Regions from separate parts of the Pseudarthrobacter sp. ATCC 49987 genome, predicted to be linked through region 4. Evidence: riboswitches for the same ligand, from Rfam matches in the RefSeq annotation. Region 4 holds a riboswitch; each other region holds the start of a gene.
What was found. A riboswitch is a leader RNA that binds a small molecule or an ion and turns the genes downstream of it on or off. The one in region 4 is predicted to bind thiamine pyrophosphate.

Region 1 (4,506 bases), 3.2 Mb from region 4:
ACGGTGAGCTTTCCGCCTTCGAACGGCTCTCCTCCGATGCCCGGTATTCACCCACCCTGCACGACCGTGCGGTGCTGGCCCGGATCGCCGTGACCGAGTTCCAGCACTACGAACTCGTGAGCGCCAAACTCGACGCCATGGGCCTTGACCCGGAAGCTGCCATGGTTCCGTTTCAGCCGTCCGTGGACCACTTCCACGAACGCACGCGTCCGGCGGACTGGTACGAATCCCTCATGAAGGCGTATGTGATCGACACCGTCTCCGCCGATTTCTACCGCGCCATTTCCCGCTACGTCGACGCCTCGACCCGTGCCCTGGTGGAGCAGATCCAGGCCGACGGGGAGGCCACCGCCGTGCTGCGGGACCGGCTCAGGACGGCCCTGGCCGACGACCCGCGGCTGGCATCGCGGCTGGCGCTGTGGGCGAGGCGGCTGCTCGGCGAGGCCCTGACCCAGGCCCGGCGCGTGAGTTTCGAACATGCCTTCGTGGGCGGACTGATCGGCGCGGACGAGGAGCAGTCGAAGGAACTTGTCCGCGAGCTGATGCGGGAACTGGCGGCGAACCACTCACGCCGGATGACGCAGCTCGGCCTGGCCGGCTGAGCGGTCGGTCCGACTCAGCTGTCCGCGGCGTCGAGTGCGGCGAGCAGGGCCCGGGCGGCGTCCGCGGGATCGTCGGCCTCGGTGATGGCGCGGACCACCACGATCCTGTGTGCGCCCGCCGCCACCACCTGCTCCACATTTCCAAGGTCGATGCCGCCGATCGCGAACCAGGGCACCACGCCCGCGACCTTGCCCGCGACCTTGCCCGCGACCTTGCCCGCGACCTTGCCCCCGGCGCTATGTGCCGCCCGGCGGATCGCGTCCGCCGCGTAACGCACCAGTTCGAGTCCGACGGCGGCTCGCCCCGGCTTCGTGGGGGTGGCCCACACCGGCCCGACACAGAAGTAGTCCAGGCCGTTGCGGCCGGGGGCGGCGGCAATGGCTGCGTCCACCTGCTCCGGGCTGTGGGTGGACAAACCGATCACGGTGTCCTTGCCGAGGAAGTCCCGGGCCGCCCCGAGGGGGATGTCCTTTTGCCCGATGTGGAACACCGGAGCCCCGGACAGCGAGGCGAGGTCCGCCCGGTCGTTGACGGCCCACAGCCGGCCGTGGCGGTGGGCTGCCTGATGCAGGACCTCCAGCAGTTCCAGCTCCTCGGCAGCCTCCAGCGTCTTGTCGCGCAGCTGGATGATGTCCACGCCGCCGGCAAATGCAGCGTCCACGAAGTCCGCAAAGTCGCCGCGGTCCCGGCGGGCGTCGGTGCAAAGGTAAAGGCGGGCGGTGGTGTGGACGGCATCCTGGCTCATGCTTCCAGCCTAGTTCCTCTAAACTGGGCCAATACCGCGGGAGCCTGCCGCGCCCGTCCACGCCCCTGGCGTCCGGCACCGGCAGGCTGAGAGGGCGTCAGAGCCGACCGCTTGACCTGATCCGGTTAGTACCGGCGTAGGGAAGGAACCTTTTATGGGCAGCAGACTCGTCCCAGCCACGGCCTCAGTCACCGATGCGGCGGCCGCGGCCGCCGCGGATAACACCAAAACCCCCAAATGTTACGACGTTGCTGTGATTGGCGGCGGCGTTGTCGGCCACGGGATCGCCTGGGCGGCGCGGCGCTCGGGCCGTTCGGTGGCCCTGATTGACGACGCCCCCGGGAGCGGCGCCAGCTGGGCCGCCGCGGGCATGCTTGCCCCGGTGAGTGAACTCCACTACCAGGAGGAAGCCCTCCTGGAACTCATGCTTGAATCCTCCCGGCTCTGGCCGGCCTTCGCCGCCGGACTGGACGGTGCGGCCGCGGAAGACCCGCGAGACGGCGGCTCCGGGACGGGATACCTCACGACGCCGACCCTCGCCGTGGGTGCCGACGCCGCCGACCGCCGGGCGCTCGCGGACCTGCGCACCGTCCAGCAGGCTGCCGGCCTCGCCGTCGAACCGCTGATCGTCCGTGCGGCGCGCATCCGTGAACCCCTGCTGAGCCCGGGCATCTCCTGCGCCTTCGACATTCCCGCCGACCACCAGGTGGACCCCCGCCGTCTGCTCGCCCGGATCGGGGAACTGCTGGCCGCGGACGGCCGCTGCGACACCATCGCCCGGCGCGCTGCCGGGCTGCTCTGGGAGGACGGGCGGGTGGCTGGCGCCAGCCTCGCCGGCGGCGGTTCTGTCCGGGCCACGGAAACCATTGTGGCCAACGGCCTCGGCGCCGCCGCGCTTGAGGGACTGCCGGCGGGGCTCCGGCTGCCGCTGCGGCCGGTCCACGGTGACATCCTCCGGCTCCGGGTGCCGGAGAAACTGCGCCCGCTGCTCACCTCCACGGTGCGCGGACTGGTGCGCGGGGTGCCCGTCTACATCGTCCCCCGGCAGGACGGCACGGTGGTGATCGGTGCCACCCAGCGGGAGGACGCCCTCGGTGAAGACCTCCGGGACGCTGCCCCGCCGGCCGCCCCGACAGCCGGCACGCCGGCCGGTGCCGCTGTGTCCGCCGGCGGCGTCTACCAGCTGCTGCGCGATGCGCAGCAGCTGGTCCCCGCCGTCGCCGAACTGGAATTGCTCGAGGCCACCGCCCGGGCCCGGCCGGGGACCCCGGACAACGCGCCGCTGCTGGGCCGGGTGGCGGAACCGGGAAGTTCGGCAGGCATCGCGGGCCTGATCATCGCCACCGGCTTCTTCCGGCACGGAATCCTGCTCACGCCCGCCGCCGCAGAGATCTGCCGCGGACTGCTGGACGGCGTCGCGGATCCCCGCTGGGCCCACTTCCGGCCCGACAGATTCAGCACCGGCACACAGTCCGCCGGACCTGCTGCCGACGGTCCGCACACCACATTCCCCCGGAACACCAACACCCGGAACACCAACCCTGAGCACAACAAGGAAACGGTATGAACATCACCCTGAACGGAACCGGGCACTGGCTCCCCGACGGCGCCTCGGTCAGCACCCTCGTCAGCCAGGTCACCGGGCGGACCCTGGCCCCCAACGGCCAGTCTGAGGACGGCGGCAAACTCGGCGTCGCCGTGGCCCGCAACGCCGAGGTGGTCCCGCGCAGCCAATGGCACGGCACCGCGCTCGCCGACGGCGACGACATCGAGCTGGTAACGGCGGTACAGGGAGGATGAGCAGCATGGAGGACACCACACTGGCAGCGGCGCCCGGAGCCTCAGTGCCCGGAGCGTCAGCGGCCGCCGCGGATCCGTTCACGGTGGACGGCGTGCAGCTGGGGTCGCGGCTCATCATGGGCACGGGCGGGGCCCCGAGCCTGGACGGACTGGGGGCTGCACTGCTGGCCTCGGGCACCGAACTGACCACCGTCGCGATGCGGCGCTATTCGCCGGCGGAGTCCGGGTCGCTGTTTCAGCTGCTGCTGGAGCACAACATCCGGGTGCTGCCCAACACGGCGGGCTGTTTCACCGCCAGGGACGCCGTGCTGACGGCCGAACTGGCCCGCGAAGCCCTCGAAACGGACTGGGTCAAGCTCGAGGTCATCGCGGACGAGCACACCCTGCTGCCGGACGCTGTGGAACTGGTCGACGCCACCGAACAGCTGGTGGGCCGCGGGTTCAAGGTGTTCGCGTACACCAACGACGACCCGGTGCTGGCGCTGCGGCTGGAAAACCTCGGCGCCGCTGCTGTCATGCCCCTGGGCGCGCCGATCGGCACCGGCCTGGGCATCCTGAATCCGCACAACATCGAACTGATCGTCTCGCGGGCTTCCGTGCCCGTGGTCCTGGACGCCGGGATCGGCACGGCCTCCGACGCGGCCCTGGCCATGGAACTTGGCTGCGACGCCGTGCTGCTGGCCACGGCCGTGACCCGGGCCCAGAACCCGGTGCTGATGGGGGAGGCCTTCAGGCACGCGGTGATCGCCGGTAGGCTGGCAAAAAGGGCCGGCAGGATCCCGCGCCGGGAGCACGCGCTGGCGTCCTCGGCCATGGAGGGCCGGGCCGAATTCCTTTAGGCAAAGGAGCCTGCCATGGCAGCCGCAGATGATGTCCTCACCGAGGCCCAAATTGACGAGGCCCTGGCGGAACTGCCCGGCTGGAGATGCCGGTCCGGTGGACTCGTCACGGTCTGCAAAGCCCCGACAGCCGCCGCAGCGCTGGAACTGATCGCCGCCGTCGGACGCCTGGCGGAAGAGCAGAACCACCACCCGGACCTGGACTGGCGCTACCGGAGGGTCTTCCTGCGGTACAGCTCGCACGACGCCGGGGACAGGGTCACGCGGCGGGACGTCGCGGCCGCTGCAGCCGCCGGTGCGGCAGCCGCCGGGATCGGCGCCACCGCGGAACCTCCGCCTCAGTAGGTCCGAGTCCGGTCACGTGCCGGAGGAAGCGGCGGCGGCGGCGGGGGCCTAAATGACCGGGGCGTTAACGAACCGTGACCACGCACCCGGCTGGGTGGTGGTCACGGATGCAGCGCCCGCCGGGGGAAGCTGTCAGTAGCGCAGGATGGTGGTCAGCCGTGCTGTGTCGCGGCT
Region 2 (4,506 bases), 2.7 Mb from region 4:
ACGCTGTGCCTCTACGCCGGTGGGTTCCCCGGGGGGACCCATGAGCTATCCCGTGGACAATCGCACCTGAAATCAAGTGGAGCGTCCTCAAGGTCATAACCCAAGTGTTGGCGTAAGCACCGAAGATCTAGACTACGCTAATTTTGCCTTCGGCCGCAAATGAGGCTGGTTCCGAAGGGAGGTACGTGATAGGCGCCACCCTGTATGGACAGGACGTTGCCGCAACGACTTCCGGAACCGTGCCCACCTATCGTACAGGCTCCCCCGGGCACTGCACGTCAGGCGTGCAGCCGCGGCGCGTCGAAGAAGTCAACCTCGTAGCGGGCGGACTGCCGGAAAGCCAGGGTCATGGCGTCCCGTTCACCCGGCGAGGCCGCCCGGGCCGCGGCGTCGGTGTGGGCGATGGCCTGCCGGGTGGCGGCGGCGAACTCCTCATCGGCGTAGGTGCGCAGCCACACCGCGTAGGGGTGCGATTCCGGGGCGCCTGCGGCGAGGAACTGCGCGTGCAGGGCCTCCCCTACTTCGGCGTAGAGCCAGAAGCACGGCAGCACGGCGGCCACGAGCACCCCGTAACTGCCGGAGACCGAGGCGGCCAGCAGATGGTCCACGTAGGACTTGGTGACCGGTCCGGGCGTCACTGTGGCCGTGCGGCCCTTCAGCCAGGTCCGGTGCAGCTCGGATTCGACGTCGAGGCAGTTCTGCGCGGAGCGGGCCCAGAAGAGCTGTTCGGCCTCCGTGGGCGCGATCGCGGCGGCGCGGGACAGGACCCGGGAATAGCCGTTCAGGTAGAGGGCGTCCTGGGCGAGGTAGTACGCAAACTCCTGCTCCGGGAGCGATCCGTCGGCCAGGGCCTTGATGAAGTCCAGGCCGCAGATCGCCTCGAGGTCCGCGGCGGCGGCGTCCCGGAGCGCGAGGGCGAATTCACCCTCGGCCGGTACCCGGCCTGTCCTGCCGTGGGCCTCGGTCTGCTGCTGGACGTGGTGGAAGTGATGGACCGGGCCGTTGCCGCTGCCGACGTCGAGGTCCGCCGAGGTACGCAGCGCCTCCTGCAGCCAGGGCTTGACCTCCCGGAGTGCAGCCTCCCAGTCGCCGACCCTGGCCTGCACGGTTGCCATCGCCGAGGACAGCGAGCAGCCGGTGCCGTGGCTGTTGCGGGTGGGCACCCGCTCCCCCGGCACCACCACGACGTCCTGGGCCAGGAGTCCGGCGGTGTTGACCAGCGCGTCCGGGCATCCGCCGTCATTGCTGTGGGTACCGGGATCGCCGTCGAGGTGGCCGCCCTTGACCAGTACCGTCGTGCCGGTGTGGGCGGCGAGCCGCTTGCCCTGCTCCAGCGCCGCGGCCCAGTTGCCCGCGACGGGTTCTTCGAGCAGGATCGCGAGTTCGGCGAGGTTGGGCGTAATCAGGTCCGCGTACGGCAGGAGCGCCTGCAGGGCCGCCTCGGCGGACTCCTGCAGCAGCCGGTCGCCGCTCGTCGCCACCATCACGGGGTCCAGCACGACGACGGCGGGCCGGACCTTCTCCAGCCAGCTGCGGACGGCGTCGATCACGGCGGCATCCCCCAGCATCCCGATCTTGACGGCATCGATGCTGATGTCCTCGCTGATCGCGTCGAGCTGGGCGGTCAGGAAGTCCGCCGGCGGGACGTGGACGGCGCTGACGCCGCGGGTGTTCTGGGCGGTCAGTGCGGTGATGGCCGCCATGCCGTAGCCGCCATGGGCGGCAATGCTTTTGAGGTCGGCCTGGATCCCGGCCCCGCCCGAGGGGTCGGAGCCGGCGATTGCGAGCACCCGTGGGATGCGGGGGGCGGCAGGGGCGGGGACAGCAGGAAGAAACGAGGAGGCGGTGGTCACGGGAGACATCCCTTCGCCGGTGCTAACCGGACAGGTTCAACGGGTCTGGATCTCAGCCGGCTCGATGCGCGGCACCCCGTGTCAGGGATCCAGCCTAGCCGCATCCTTTAACGAAGTCGCGGGCACGGCCCGGGCCTGGCGTATTGCTACGCGGTCCGGACCGCACCCGCGGCCTTGCTGAACTGTTCCGGTGCCAGTACTACAGTCGCGTTTATGGGGTGTGTCCGCGGGCTTTGTAATGACTATGTCGTGCGCGGTGTTGGTGTTTTCGTCGCCAGGTTGAGTGTTCCAGGACTTGTTCGGGGGCGGTGGTCCGGTGCCAGACCATTCGGACCAGCAGGCGCCTGATTTCAGGCAGTGAGAGCCGGATCAGTTCCGCGGTTCCGGCGGCAGGGCCCCTTTTTTGGAGCGGACCACGGTCAGGAAGGCCTGGGCGAACATGGAGAGGGTGATGTGGCGGTACCAGCCGGTGTATTGGCGCACTTGGTAGTGGTCCAGTCCGGTTTCTCCTTTGGAAGTTTGGAAGGTTTCCTCGATGGCCCAGCGGGCGCCGGCGATCCGCACCAGCTCGGCCAGCGAGACGCGGTTCGGGCCATGGCAGATGTAGTAAGCCAGATCGGAGGGGTCTTTCAGGGAGCGGCGGGCCAGTAGCCAGTGTTCCCCTGTTTCGGCGGGTCCGTTGATGCGGGTTCGTGGCCAGGAATACCGGCGGTCGCCCTTGGTCCCGGCGCCGGCGGTCCTGGTCCGCCAGGCATTGGTGCGCAGCGAGGCGATGAGTTTATCCGCGCGCCATTGCTCGCCGATCCCGACTGTGGGGGCGATGACGTTCTGGTTCATGGGAACCGCCAGCACGTAGTGCAACCCCCTGGCTTCCAGACGGCGGCGCAGCCCCGTGTGCTGCCCATAGACCGCGTCCCCGGTGGCCCAGCGGGCAAGGATCCCGGCATCCAGGGCGCGGTCGATCATGTCCGCTGCCAGTGCCGGTTTCGTGGCGAATTCCCGGGTTTTGGGGATCCCGGCCCGGGTGCATCTTTCCCGGTCATCGGCCCAGGCTTTGGGCAGGTAGAGTTCCCGGTCCAGCAGGGTGCGCCCGGCCGGGGCGGAGTACGTCAGGAACACCCCGATCTGGCAGTTCTCCACGCGCCCGGCGGTGCCCGAATACTGGCGTGCGACCCCGGCTGAGGCGGCGCCCTTCTTGAGGAATCCAGTCTCGTCAATGATCAGGATCCCGTCGGGATCGCCCAGGTGGCGGTTGACGTAGGTGAACAGGTCATCCCGCACGGCATCCGGGTCCCAGTCGGTGGTCGAGAGCAGGCGTTGCATGCCATCCGGGGTGCCGTGCCCGGCGCGTTCGGACAGCGTCCAGGAATTCTTGCGTTCCTCATCCGAAAGCAGCCCTCGCACATACCCCACAGCGTTCCGCCGCGGTTCCGACCGGACAAACCGCCGCCCAATCAGATCGCCGATTTCTTCCAGACCATCGGCCCACTCTTCTACGTCCGCCACACAAATATCATCACTCACCACCAACGATTAACAGGCCGCGAGCGGAAAGTCCGGTTAAACCGCCGATACGGCCAAAATTAAACGCGACTGTAGTACTAGAGCTCCGAGGCCGGGACGCCGACGCCGAGGATGATCGGCTCGTTCGCGGCAGGCTTGGCCGCCGGTGTGGTTGCGGCCGGGACCTTGGCCTCGTGCACCGAGACGGCTGACGCCTGCGGAGTTTCCCGGCGCTGTTCCACCGAGGTCTCATTGGCTGCACCCTGGGCGCGGCTGGCGCTGCGGTTGCGGCGTCCGCGGCGGGCGCGGGAGGTGCCGGCCTCGGTTTCCGCCTCGGTCTGGGAACCCGGTGCCTGGGCGCGTCCCGGACCGGTTCCGCCCGTGCGGGCCGGAGCTGCCGCAGCGGTCCGGGCTGCCGGCGCTTTCGCGGCGGGAGCCTTGGCTGCCGGTTCCTGCGCTGCCGGGGCTGCCTCGGCTTCACCCAGGTGGGCGAAGGCCTCGGTCAGCAGGTCCAGGGTCAGCGCGGGTGCAGTCGACTCGTCGGCGTGCTCCACGAACGGCAGGGCGACCTGCTCGCCGCCGAACGTCAGCACAGCGGCGGGACGTCCGGCTGCTTCCTCCGTCGCGGCCAGCTCGACGGCCGCCTCGACAGCTGCCTGGCGGGCCCCGGCATCGGCAGCGGCGGCTGATTCGCCGTCGTGCAGGTGTGCAGCGTGTGCCGCCGCGGCGATGTTCGCCAGCGCCGCGCGGGTTGCCTCAGCCTTGGCGTGGCGCTCGGCCTCGGTGGGCTCGGCGTGCACTGCTGCCGGTGCGGTCTGTTCGTCCGTGCCCTGGCCGCCCCGGCCGCGGCGGCGGCTCTTGCGTTCGGTCCGTGCAGCAGGCTGGTGCTGCTCGGTCCGGGGGACGTGGTGCTCGGCGGCAACCACGTTGGCGCGGCGGTGCTCCACCGGCTCGTCGTGGGTGACGATGCCGCGGCCGGCGCAGGCTTCGCACTGTTCGCCGAAGACTTCCAGCAGCCCGGTGCCCATCCGCTTGCGGGTCATCTGCACGAGGCCCAGCGAGGTCACCTCCGCCACCTGGTGCTTGGTCCGGTCCCGGCCCAGGCACTCCACCATGCGGCGCAGGACGAGGTCGCGGTTGGATTCGAGCA
Region 3 (4,506 bases), on a different contig from region 4:
CGATTAGTCCCGGTTCGCAGCCAGGATCTCATCCAGGGCGATGGAGCATCCTCGGGCTTCGGTTCCCTCGGCGCGGCCCAGCAGGACGAAACCCTGTGTGTCGTCCTGCTGGGGGATACCCGGCGGGGTGAGGTAACCGATGTCCTCGGCGAGTACGGCAAGGCAGGACCCCCGGTTGGCCAGATCGTAGTGGACGATCAGGCCCTTTTGTCCGGGGGCTGCGGATGCTCCACTTTCGGGGTCCACTACGCGGATCCGCGTCCATGCAGGTGCAACCTTGTGGCGGGGTTGATTGTGGATTCTCTGTAAGGAGTCCCGGAGGGTGGTGTCATAGTACTGGGTGCTGATCTCGGTCATTCCGTAGTAGTTGACGCACCAGGGATCAGGTATTCCCAGGCGTCGGCGGAACTGGTCGCGCAGGTCCTCGGCGGATACTTCGCGGGAGCGTCCCTTGAACCCTCCGGTATCAAGCAGTCGGCTTCCCTTCGGGAGACGGAAGGAAAGACCCTCCTTTTCGAAGGCGTCAAGGAGGTGGACGTAGGCGAAGGAGGTGCCGAGCAAGGCGACAGGTTCCCCTGTTGCCTCTGCTTCCTGCAGGGCCGCTGCGACGCTGCGCCACTGCAGGTCATTTTTGTCCATAAAGTAGGCGCTGCCAGGTGCGCCGAAGAAGTCGACCAGCCGCCCGAAGAAGTAGGCAAGGGAGGAGTGTGGCTGTTCCTGAGGCCGGGCATTGAGGACCAGCAGTGGGATGCGTTCGCGGTCAGGCAGGAAGTACTGGGCGAAACCGGCCCGCAGCGACGCGTCGTACAGATGAAGGTGCGGGTGGTGGTTGCGTCCCCGCTGGCCGGGGTTGGTGCTGCCGCTGGTCATGAAAATTGCAGCGGCTTTTTCCGGTGGCTCGCAGGCGAGGGTGAGTTCTTTGAACGCGGCCAACGGTACAGGTGGGATCTGTTCCCAGCTGGTGAGCCTTCCAGGCTCCGCCCGACGTGAGCGGCAGAAGCGCCGGTAGGCCGGATTGTGGTCGTACTGATAGGCAAAAAGGTCTAAGGCGAGCTGGCCGAACTCGGAATCATCCGGTTCCGCCGGAGCGGCGCCGCGCTCGATGTACGACTGAATCCGCAGGTCCAGTCCGTCGCGGATGCCCGGGGCCGGGGTGTCCTGAGCGGCAGTCATCGGATGTTCTCCGGCGTCTTTTCGATGGCACCGGGCGCTCCAGAGAGCGAGGGCAACGGGACTACCCGCGCATTGAGGCTGGCCAGGTTGGTGCTCCGGCGTGCTGCCAGGGACACCAGAATAGTCACGGCCGCTGAGGCGGAGAGCGCGGCGAGGAACGGCGGCAGCGCGAGTCCTTCCGAGAACGTTGCTACGGCAACAGCTGCGGGCAGACTGCCGCCCACCACGAATCCATAACCTAGGGCGGCAGCGAGGCCGGCCAACGCACCACTGATAGCACCGGCAGTGGTGGAACGGTGCCACAAACCCAGCAAGGCCGGCACAATGGTCGCGGCGCAAAACAGGTCAGCTATGAGGAATAGGCGCAGCACCGAGAACCCCTGGAACGCCACCACGGCCGGGATGACGGTAAACACGACCGTGGCAATCCGTCCCCCGGTCAAGCCCATGGAAGGGACATGCGTGACAGCGACAGCGGCCAGGCCGTTCTGCAGGGTGTCCACCGTGGAGGCCACCAGGGCCAGGGTGAGGATCAAAACTGCCGCAAGGACCCACCCGGGCTGGAGGTCCAGCAGGGCAAAGAACGGAACGGGCGGCGTCCCAAGAGCCACACCGTAGGCTGCTGCAAGGAGTCCCACCATGCCTGCTGCAAAGACCACCGGGAAACGCGTTACCGCTCCAATGATCGCCCCGCGGGTCAGCGCACGCCCGTCCCGGGCTGCCCACACCCGCTGCCAGTAACCGTTGTGGAACAAGGTGGTGGCCGTGACCGCCACAATGAGCGTCAGCGCCGCCTCTATGCCGGTCACATCCACGGTGAACAGTGCCGGGTCGCTTGGAACATCCTCCCGGGACAGGCCGGTGAAGAGAACAGCGCCGACGACGATCAGCAGGGCAAACAACATCCATGACTGCCAACGGTCGGTGCGGATCGAGGCGCGGAGCCCTCCGTAAGCGGTGTAAAGGGCAGTGATAGCTGCGACGGCGGCAATGCCAAGACGCGGGTCCATGACGGACAGCCGTCCGAGCACCGCTCCGACGGCGGTCAGTTCAGCAGCCAAAGCGACGAGCATGTAGAGCATCGAAATAGCCAGAACGTAGAGGTGCATCGTCCGTCCGTAGCGAAGTTGGACGAACTCGATCAGGTTGTGGCCTTCGGGAACCAGAGCCCGCAGCCGCCGGCCGATGAGGACGAGTCCGATCAGGGGAACCGTGATGGCAACCGCGTATCCCAGCACTCCCGCCAAGCCCGTCGAAGCACCCACTTCGGGCGCTGCGAACAAAATCCACGCGCCTACGCCGGAGGCGAAGAAGGAAAGACCCAGCCCGAGGCCGCTCTGGCTGTTGCGTGCCACAGCGAACTCATCAAGATCACGGTCGCGTCCGACCCTGAGGCCGACCCAAGCGAATAGTCCCAGGACGACGATCAAAATGATGACAGTGGTGGAAAGTGCAAGCATCGAAGTTATCCCTTCGCCGGCATTACCCGGACAGGTTCTTGCGGTCGGCGACGCTTTCAGTCGCCCTCTCAGCCCGGTCCACACCCGAGCTCCCGCTCTACAGCATTCGACTGTAGTCGCGCTGGTCCCGGCGCTCAACATCCGCCCACTTGTGTCCACTACTTCCGCGGGCACGAAACCGAAACCGGGTGCTGTCAGCCGGTTCGGTTCGTTCCCTGGTTCTTGCAACGAACCGCTAAGGTAGCAGCAGTGACACGGGGTGCTGCCGACCCATGAATGCAGCTGAGAATAAACACCCGTTGAACCTGATCTAGTTCGAACTAGCGAAGGGATGTCGCGGATGGCTATTGGCTATACCTCGTCCGATTGTGCTCAGCTGCTTGAAGAATTGAGGGTCCGGAGCCCTCTGGTGCAGTGCCTTACCAACGCTGTGGTTACAAACTTCACCGCCAATGTCCTGCTGGCGATCGGTGCCGCTCCGGCCATGGTGGATATCCCGGAGGAAGCAAGCCAGTTCGCCCCCGTGGCCTCAGGGGTCCTGATCAACCTGGGGACCCCGCAGCACGGGCAACGGATCGCGATGATCGAGGCCGTTTCTGCCGCCAATGCTGCCGGGACTGCCTGGGTTTTGGATCCGGTTGCCATCGGGTCCTTGTCCGTGCGTACCGGGCTGGCGCACCAGCTTGCCGGGATGGGCCCGCGCATCATCCGCGGCAATGCCTCGGAGATTCTCGTCCTGGCCGGAGTGGGTGCCGGAAGCCGGGGGGCGTGGACTCAACAGAAGCACCTTCGGATGCCCTGGAGGCTGCGAGAAATTTGGCTATGTCGTCTGCTTCGGCAGTGGCGGTATCGGGCGCGGTGGATCTGATAGTGGGCCCTGACGGGGAAACCGTGGGTGTAGCCAACGGGCACGCCTGGCTGACCCAGATTACCGGTGGTGGATGCGCCCTTGGCGCGGTGATGGCAGCCTTTGCTTCCCTGACCGAAGACCCCCTGCTGGCGGCAACAGCGGCCACAGGGGTCTACACCATTGCTGCTGAGCAGGCTGCGGAGCGGGCCCAAGGTCCCGGTAGTTTCGCGGTGGAATTCCTTGACCGGCTCGCGGGCATCACCCCCGAAGACGTCGTCTCGGGGCTGAGCCTCCGCCCCGTGGATTCGCCGGGCAGCACCCGATGAGCTGGCGCAATTTCAGGACGGACATCAGACAGCATCTGCCGCTGTACCTAGTGACCGATACGCGCCAGTGCGGTTCAAGGACAGTCGCCGCTGTTGCTGCCGCGGCGGTGGCAGGAGGTGCCACAATGATCCAGGTGCGGGACAAGGAAGCCCCCGCCCGGGATTTGCTTCAACTGCTCGAGGCCGTCGCGGAATCCGTCGGCAATAAAGTTCCCGTGCTGGTTGATGACCGGGTCGACATTTTCCTGGCGGCGCGGGCGGCAGGAACGCAAGTGGCCGGAGTTCATGTCGGCCAGTCCGACGTGCCGGTTGAGTTGGCCCGCACCCTGGCGGGCCCGGAGGCCATCGTCGGGTTAAGCGCGGCAACCGACAACGAGATCCGGGCCGCGCACCGCCTACCGGCCGGGACCGTGGACTACCTGGGGGTCGGCGCCATCCATGCAACCGCAACCAAAGCTGATCACCCGACACCACTAGGAATTAACGGATTCGGTGCCCTGGTTACGGCAAGTACCCTGCCCTGCGTGGCAATCGGCGGCATCAGCAGCGCTCACGTACGCCCGCTGCGCAACGCCGGCGCCGCCGGGGTAGCCGTCGTCTCTGCTGTCTGCGCAGCCGATGATCCCCAGGCAGCGGCCCAGGAACTGAAGGAGGAATGGTGTTCCTGAAAGCGTTGACCCTGCGCGATGTCCCCCGG
Region 4 (4,506 bases):
AACTCCTTGCGGGAGGAAACAGGGCTTCCCCTAGCCTAGCGTTCCTTGCCGGAGGGTCCAGCCAGGGAAGCGGCCGGGACCAACGCCCCTGTCCGGCGGGGCGGGCCGGACGTAACTTCGAGCATGGAAAAGCCCCAAACCAGTTCGCCCGGCCGCACCGCGCCGGCCGCCCCAGCGGCTGACGGCCAGACCTCGCGGCGGCTGTATTTCTGGGCCGGCATTGCCTCGGTGCTCTTTGTGGTGCTCCTGGTCATCGCGCTGGTCCTGGACTTCGCCGCCCCGCCACCGGTCCACGGAGGCGCCGCGACACTGGAGTTCATCGCGCGGAACAAGGGGATCTACATTGCCGAGCAGCTGTTGTGGATGGTGCCGAACATGCTGCCGGTGCTCGTGTTCGTGGCGCTCTTCGTGGCCTTGGCCCCGCTCGACAAAGGCCTGGCCCTGCTGGCTGCCGTGATCGGCGCACTGTCCTGGGCGCTGATCCTCGCCGTCCCGGTCACCAGCCGGGGCTCCCTCGTGCTGGTATACCTCAGCGACCGTTACGCCGGCGCGGACGACGGCGCCGCCCGGCTCCGCTACTCGACCGCCGCCGAGGCGATCGTCGCCGAGAACAACACCCCCGCCGTCGTCGGTGTCCTGTCAGCGCTCGGCATCCTGCTGATCTCCGTCGTCATGCTGAAGGGGGTGCTGCCACGGACCCTCGCGTGGCTGGGGATCGCCACCGGCGGCCTGGGTGTTGTTGCGGAGGCGCTCCGGCATGCCGTCCCGGAGTTCTACTGGGGCTACGGCGTGCTGATGTGGGTCTGGTTCGTGGCCGTCGGGATTGCGCTGGTCCGGTTGGCCGGGCGGACACCCCGCAGCGGAGCCGGGGGGATGCCGGGCTAGCGTCCCGGCGGTCCAGCCAGAGACGCAGTGCGGCCGAGGATTTCCGACAGGGCCTCGACCACCAGTTCGTGGTCGGCTTTCTGCGGCAGCCCGGACACCGTGACGGTGCCGATCATCCCGGTGCCGCGCAGGTAGATGGGGAACGCGCCGCCGTGGGCGGCAAACTCCATCTGGTCGAACCAGGCGTTGTCCTCGATCCTCCGCCCGGCCGCCCGGGCCCGAAGACCCACCAGCAGCGACGGGACTTCGTAGCGCACGGCCGTGCGCTGCTTGGCCCTGATCCAGTGTTCGTTGTCCGGGGTGGCGCCCTCCAGCGCCGCATGGAAGAGCACCTGCTCGCCCTTGGTGATGTCGATGGCGATCGGGTGGGAGCGATGCCGGCCGAGTTCCACCAGGAGGAGCCCGAGGTCCAGGGCGTCGTCCTTGCTGAAGGACCGGAACCGCAGTTCCTCGATTTCCGCCAGGATGCGGCCGATCAGCGCACCCAGGGACCCGTGCGGCTGCGGTTCCGCGGAATCCGGATCGTAGTCGGGGGAAGGCACTGGTGAGTTCGTCAAGTGATTCAGCTTCCGTTAGTTGGCTGCCGGCAGCCAGCCGGCCGTGGCGGCGTCCGGTGTTCCCATGCTGTGCCGACTCTACCAAGCAGGCCGGTCCGGGACACCGCTTCGGACGGTCCAGGATTGTGACGGCCGGCCCCGGAAAAATAATGCTCCACGGGTGTAAACTGGGCCACGCCCACAAGGGCAATATTAGATACGACAGGGGAGCGCCGCCGTCGGGCATCACCGGAGGAATCCGGGGAAACCACAGGTGGGCGCTGAGAGTGCGGACAGCCGCAGACCCTCGAACCTGATCCGGTTAGTACCGGCGCAAGGGAGTCGAGTTCTCAGAGTGCACGGAGCGGCAGCGGAAGCTGCGGACCCGGGGCACTCTCCCCTCCTGTTCCTCAGGAGGACGATATGACTGATACATCTGCCAAGCACGAATCCGGCCAGCACGAATCCGCCAGCCCCGGTTCTGGCACGACACCCACCCGACGCACCCACAACTGGCGTGTTGTGGACATTGTGGTGGCCGCGTTGATCGCCGTGGCCGGCGGCGTCATCTTCTGGGCCTGGTCCCAGGGCGCCAACCTCATTTCCGCCCCCGTCAACGCGTTCTACCCGCCGCTCACCGGGCTTTACGCCGGCGGCTGGATGATCCCGGCAGTTCTGGGCATGCTCATCATCCGCAAGCCGGGCGCCGCACTGTTCTGCGAGACCGTGGCGGCCGCCGGCGAGCTGATCATGGGCTCGCAGTACGGCACCACGGTGCTCATCTCCGGCATCCTGCAGGGCCTTGGCGCCGAACTGGTCTTCGCCGCGTTCATGTACAAGAAGTTCAACCTGCCGGTGTCGCTGCTGGCCGGTGCCGGCGCCGGCCTGTTCTGCGGGCTGAATGATTCGTTCCTGCCCTGGGGCTGGAACATCGCGTACGCCGCCGGCGACAAGCTCGCCTACGTCATTTTCACCGCCATCTCCGGTGCCGTGATCGCCGGCGGGCTGTCCTGGCTCGCCACCCGGGGCCTGGCCAGGACCGGCGTGCTGAGTTCCTTCGCTTCCCGCAAGGCGGCCACGGAGCCCGTCTTCTCCTGATGTCCGCACACTGCGCATGACATCTTTCGACCGGGTCCGCCCGGCTACGATCACCGCTCGCGGCTGGGGCTGGCGGCACGCCGGCCGGTCCCGGCCCGCCGTCAGCGGCCTGGACCTGGACATCCGGCCGGGGGAGCGCGTGCTGCTGCTGGGGCCTTCGGGCGCCGGCAAATCCACGCTGCTCCACGCCCTGGCCGGGGTGCTCGGCGACAGCTCCTCCGGTGACGGTGCTGTTAGTTTTGCCGCTGGCCGTGCTCCGGCGGACGCCGAGGACGCCGACGAGTCCGGCAGCCTGCTGATCGACGGCGCCGCGCCCCGGGCCCGGCGCGGCCGGGCCGGACTGATGCAGCAGGACCCGGAAACGCAGGTGGTGCTCTCACGCCTCGGCGACGACGTCGCCTTCGGTGCGGAAAACCTCTCCGTGTCGCCGGCCGACATCTGGACCCGGGTGGCGGAAGCGCTCGACGACGTCGGGCTGGGCCGGCTGCCGCTGGACCATCCGACGTCGGCGTTGTCCGGCGGCCAGAAGCAGCGCCTGGCGCTCGCCGGCATCCTCGCGATGCGCCCCGGGCTGATTCTCCTCGACGAACCCACCGCCAACCTGGACCCGGCCGGCGTCCTGGAAGTCCGCGACGCCGTCGGCCGCTGCGTGGACAAGACCGGCGCCACCCTGGTGGTGGTGGAGCACCGGGTCGCGGTCTGGAAAGACCTCGTGGACCGGATCGTGGTGCTGCAGCCCGGCTCGGCCACGGACTCCGCCGTGCTGATCGACGGGCCGCCGGACCAGGTGCTGGCGCAGGCGCGGGACATGCTCACCGCAGCGGGTGTCTGGGTGCCCGGTTACGTGCCGCAGACCCGGGCTCGCCGCGCCAGTGCTGCCGGTGCTGGCGGTGCCGCCGGTGCTGCCGGTGCCAATACCGCGCGGCTGCTGCTGGCCGCGGAGGGCCTGGCCGTCTCGCGCGAACGGCCGCGGCGGTCCGGTCTCCGCGGCGGCTTCCGGCCCATCCCGCCGGCGCCGGTGCAGTCCGGCATCGTGGCCCAGGTCCGTGCCGGGGAAGCGCTGACCATCACCGGCCCCAACGGTTCGGGGAAGTCGACTTTCGCCCTGACACTCGCCGGCCTGCTCGCGCCGGTCTCCGGCACGGTCTCCGCCACGCTGGAGCTCAGCGCCGGCGCGGGGATTGATCCGTACAAGTGGAAGGCCCAGCAGCTGATTGCCAGGATTGGCACCGTGTTCCAGGAACCCGAGCACCAGTTCGTCACCGGACGGGTGCTCGATGAGCTGATGTTCGGGCCCCGGCACCTGGGCCGCGGCGGGGACCGCGTGGACGAACTGCTGGAGCGGTTACGGCTGACGGAACTCGTGGACGCCAACCCCTACACCCTTTCCGGCGGTGAAAAGCGGCGGCTGTCCGTGGCCACCGTCCTCGCCGCCCATCCCCACGTGCTCATCCTGGACGAACCCACTTTCGGCCAGGACGCCAACACCTGGGCCGAACTGGCCTCCTTCCTCTCCGAACTCCTCGACGACGGCACCGCCGTCGTGTCGGTGACGCACGACGCCGAATTCAGCGAAGTCCTCGGCGGCACCGAACTCAGCCTGCGCGCCCCCGAACACCGGGCCGCTGACCCGGAACCCGAACACCGGGAGCCGGGGAAGGTGAACGCACCATGAGGCAGGAACTGACGTTGCGCGGCAACCAGGCCCTGCTGACCCGGGCCAATCCGCTGGCGAAGTTCGCCGCCGTCATGCTCATTACGATGGTGCTGGCGCTGTCCATCGACTGGGTGTCCGCCTCGGTGGCGCTCGCCTTGGTGCTGGCGCTCCTTCCGCTGGCCGGGCTGACTCCCGGCCTGCTTTGGCAGCGGGGCTGGCCGCTGATCCTGGCCGCGGCGCTGGGCGGCTGGAGCACCACCATCCTGGCACCGGACAGCGGGAACATCCTGCTCGACGCCAGGATCTGGTCCATCAGCGAAGGCTCCCTGG

Region 1: another riboswitch for thiamine pyrophosphate. It lies ahead of GXK59_RS04015 (FAD-dependent oxidoreductase); the one in region 4 lies ahead of GXK59_RS18890 (ECF transporter S component).
Region 2: another riboswitch for thiamine pyrophosphate. It lies ahead of GXK59_RS06810 (bifunctional hydroxymethylpyrimidine kinase/phosphomethylpyrimidine kinase); the one in region 4 lies ahead of GXK59_RS18890 (ECF transporter S component).
Region 3: another riboswitch for thiamine pyrophosphate. It lies ahead of thiM (hydroxyethylthiazole kinase); the one in region 4 lies ahead of GXK59_RS18890 (ECF transporter S component).

What each region holds. Positions count from the first base shown of each region.
Region 1 is NZ_JAABNS010000001.1:843,413-847,918, forward strand. It holds gene GXK59_RS04005 (ferritin-like fold-containing protein) at 1-602, shown strand, start outside; gene GXK59_RS04010 (thiamine phosphate synthase) at 617-1,348, opposite strand; TPP riboswitch at 1,375-1,509, shown strand; gene GXK59_RS04015 (FAD-dependent oxidoreductase) at 1,503-2,915, shown strand; gene thiS (sulfur carrier protein ThiS) at 2,912-3,148, shown strand; gene GXK59_RS04025 (thiazole synthase) at 3,154-3,987, shown strand; gene GXK59_RS04030 (4a-hydroxytetrahydrobiopterin dehydratase) at 4,003-4,332, shown strand; gene GXK59_RS04035 (hypothetical protein) at 4,465-4,506, opposite strand, start outside.
Region 2 is NZ_JAABNS010000001.1:1,416,056-1,420,561, reverse strand. It holds gene GXK59_RS06810 (bifunctional hydroxymethylpyrimidine kinase/phosphomethylpyrimidine kinase) at 279-1,862, opposite strand; TPP riboswitch at 1,845-1,942, opposite strand; gene GXK59_RS06805 (IS701 family transposase) at 2,223-3,365, opposite strand; gene GXK59_RS06800 (Rne/Rng family ribonuclease) at 3,455-4,506, opposite strand, start outside.
Region 3 is NZ_JAABNS010000003.1:69,455-73,960, reverse strand. It holds gene GXK59_RS19935 (LuxE/PaaK family acyltransferase) at 4-1,173, opposite strand; gene GXK59_RS19930 (sodium:solute symporter family transporter) at 1,170-2,633, opposite strand; TPP riboswitch at 2,623-2,739, opposite strand; TPP riboswitch at 2,879-2,982, shown strand; partial or broken gene thiM (hydroxyethylthiazole kinase) at 2,974-3,809, shown strand; partial or broken gene thiE (thiamine phosphate synthase) at 3,806-4,506, shown strand, end outside.
Region 4 is NZ_JAABNS010000001.1:4,077,389-4,081,894, forward strand. It holds gene GXK59_RS18880 (DUF4386 family protein) at 124-885, shown strand; gene GXK59_RS18885 (heme-degrading domain-containing protein) at 882-1,442, opposite strand; TPP riboswitch at 1,636-1,779, shown strand; gene GXK59_RS18890 (ECF transporter S component) at 1,845-2,519, shown strand; gene GXK59_RS18895 (ABC transporter ATP-binding protein) at 2,536-4,194, shown strand; gene GXK59_RS18900 (energy-coupling factor transporter transmembrane component T family protein) at 4,191-4,506, shown strand, end outside.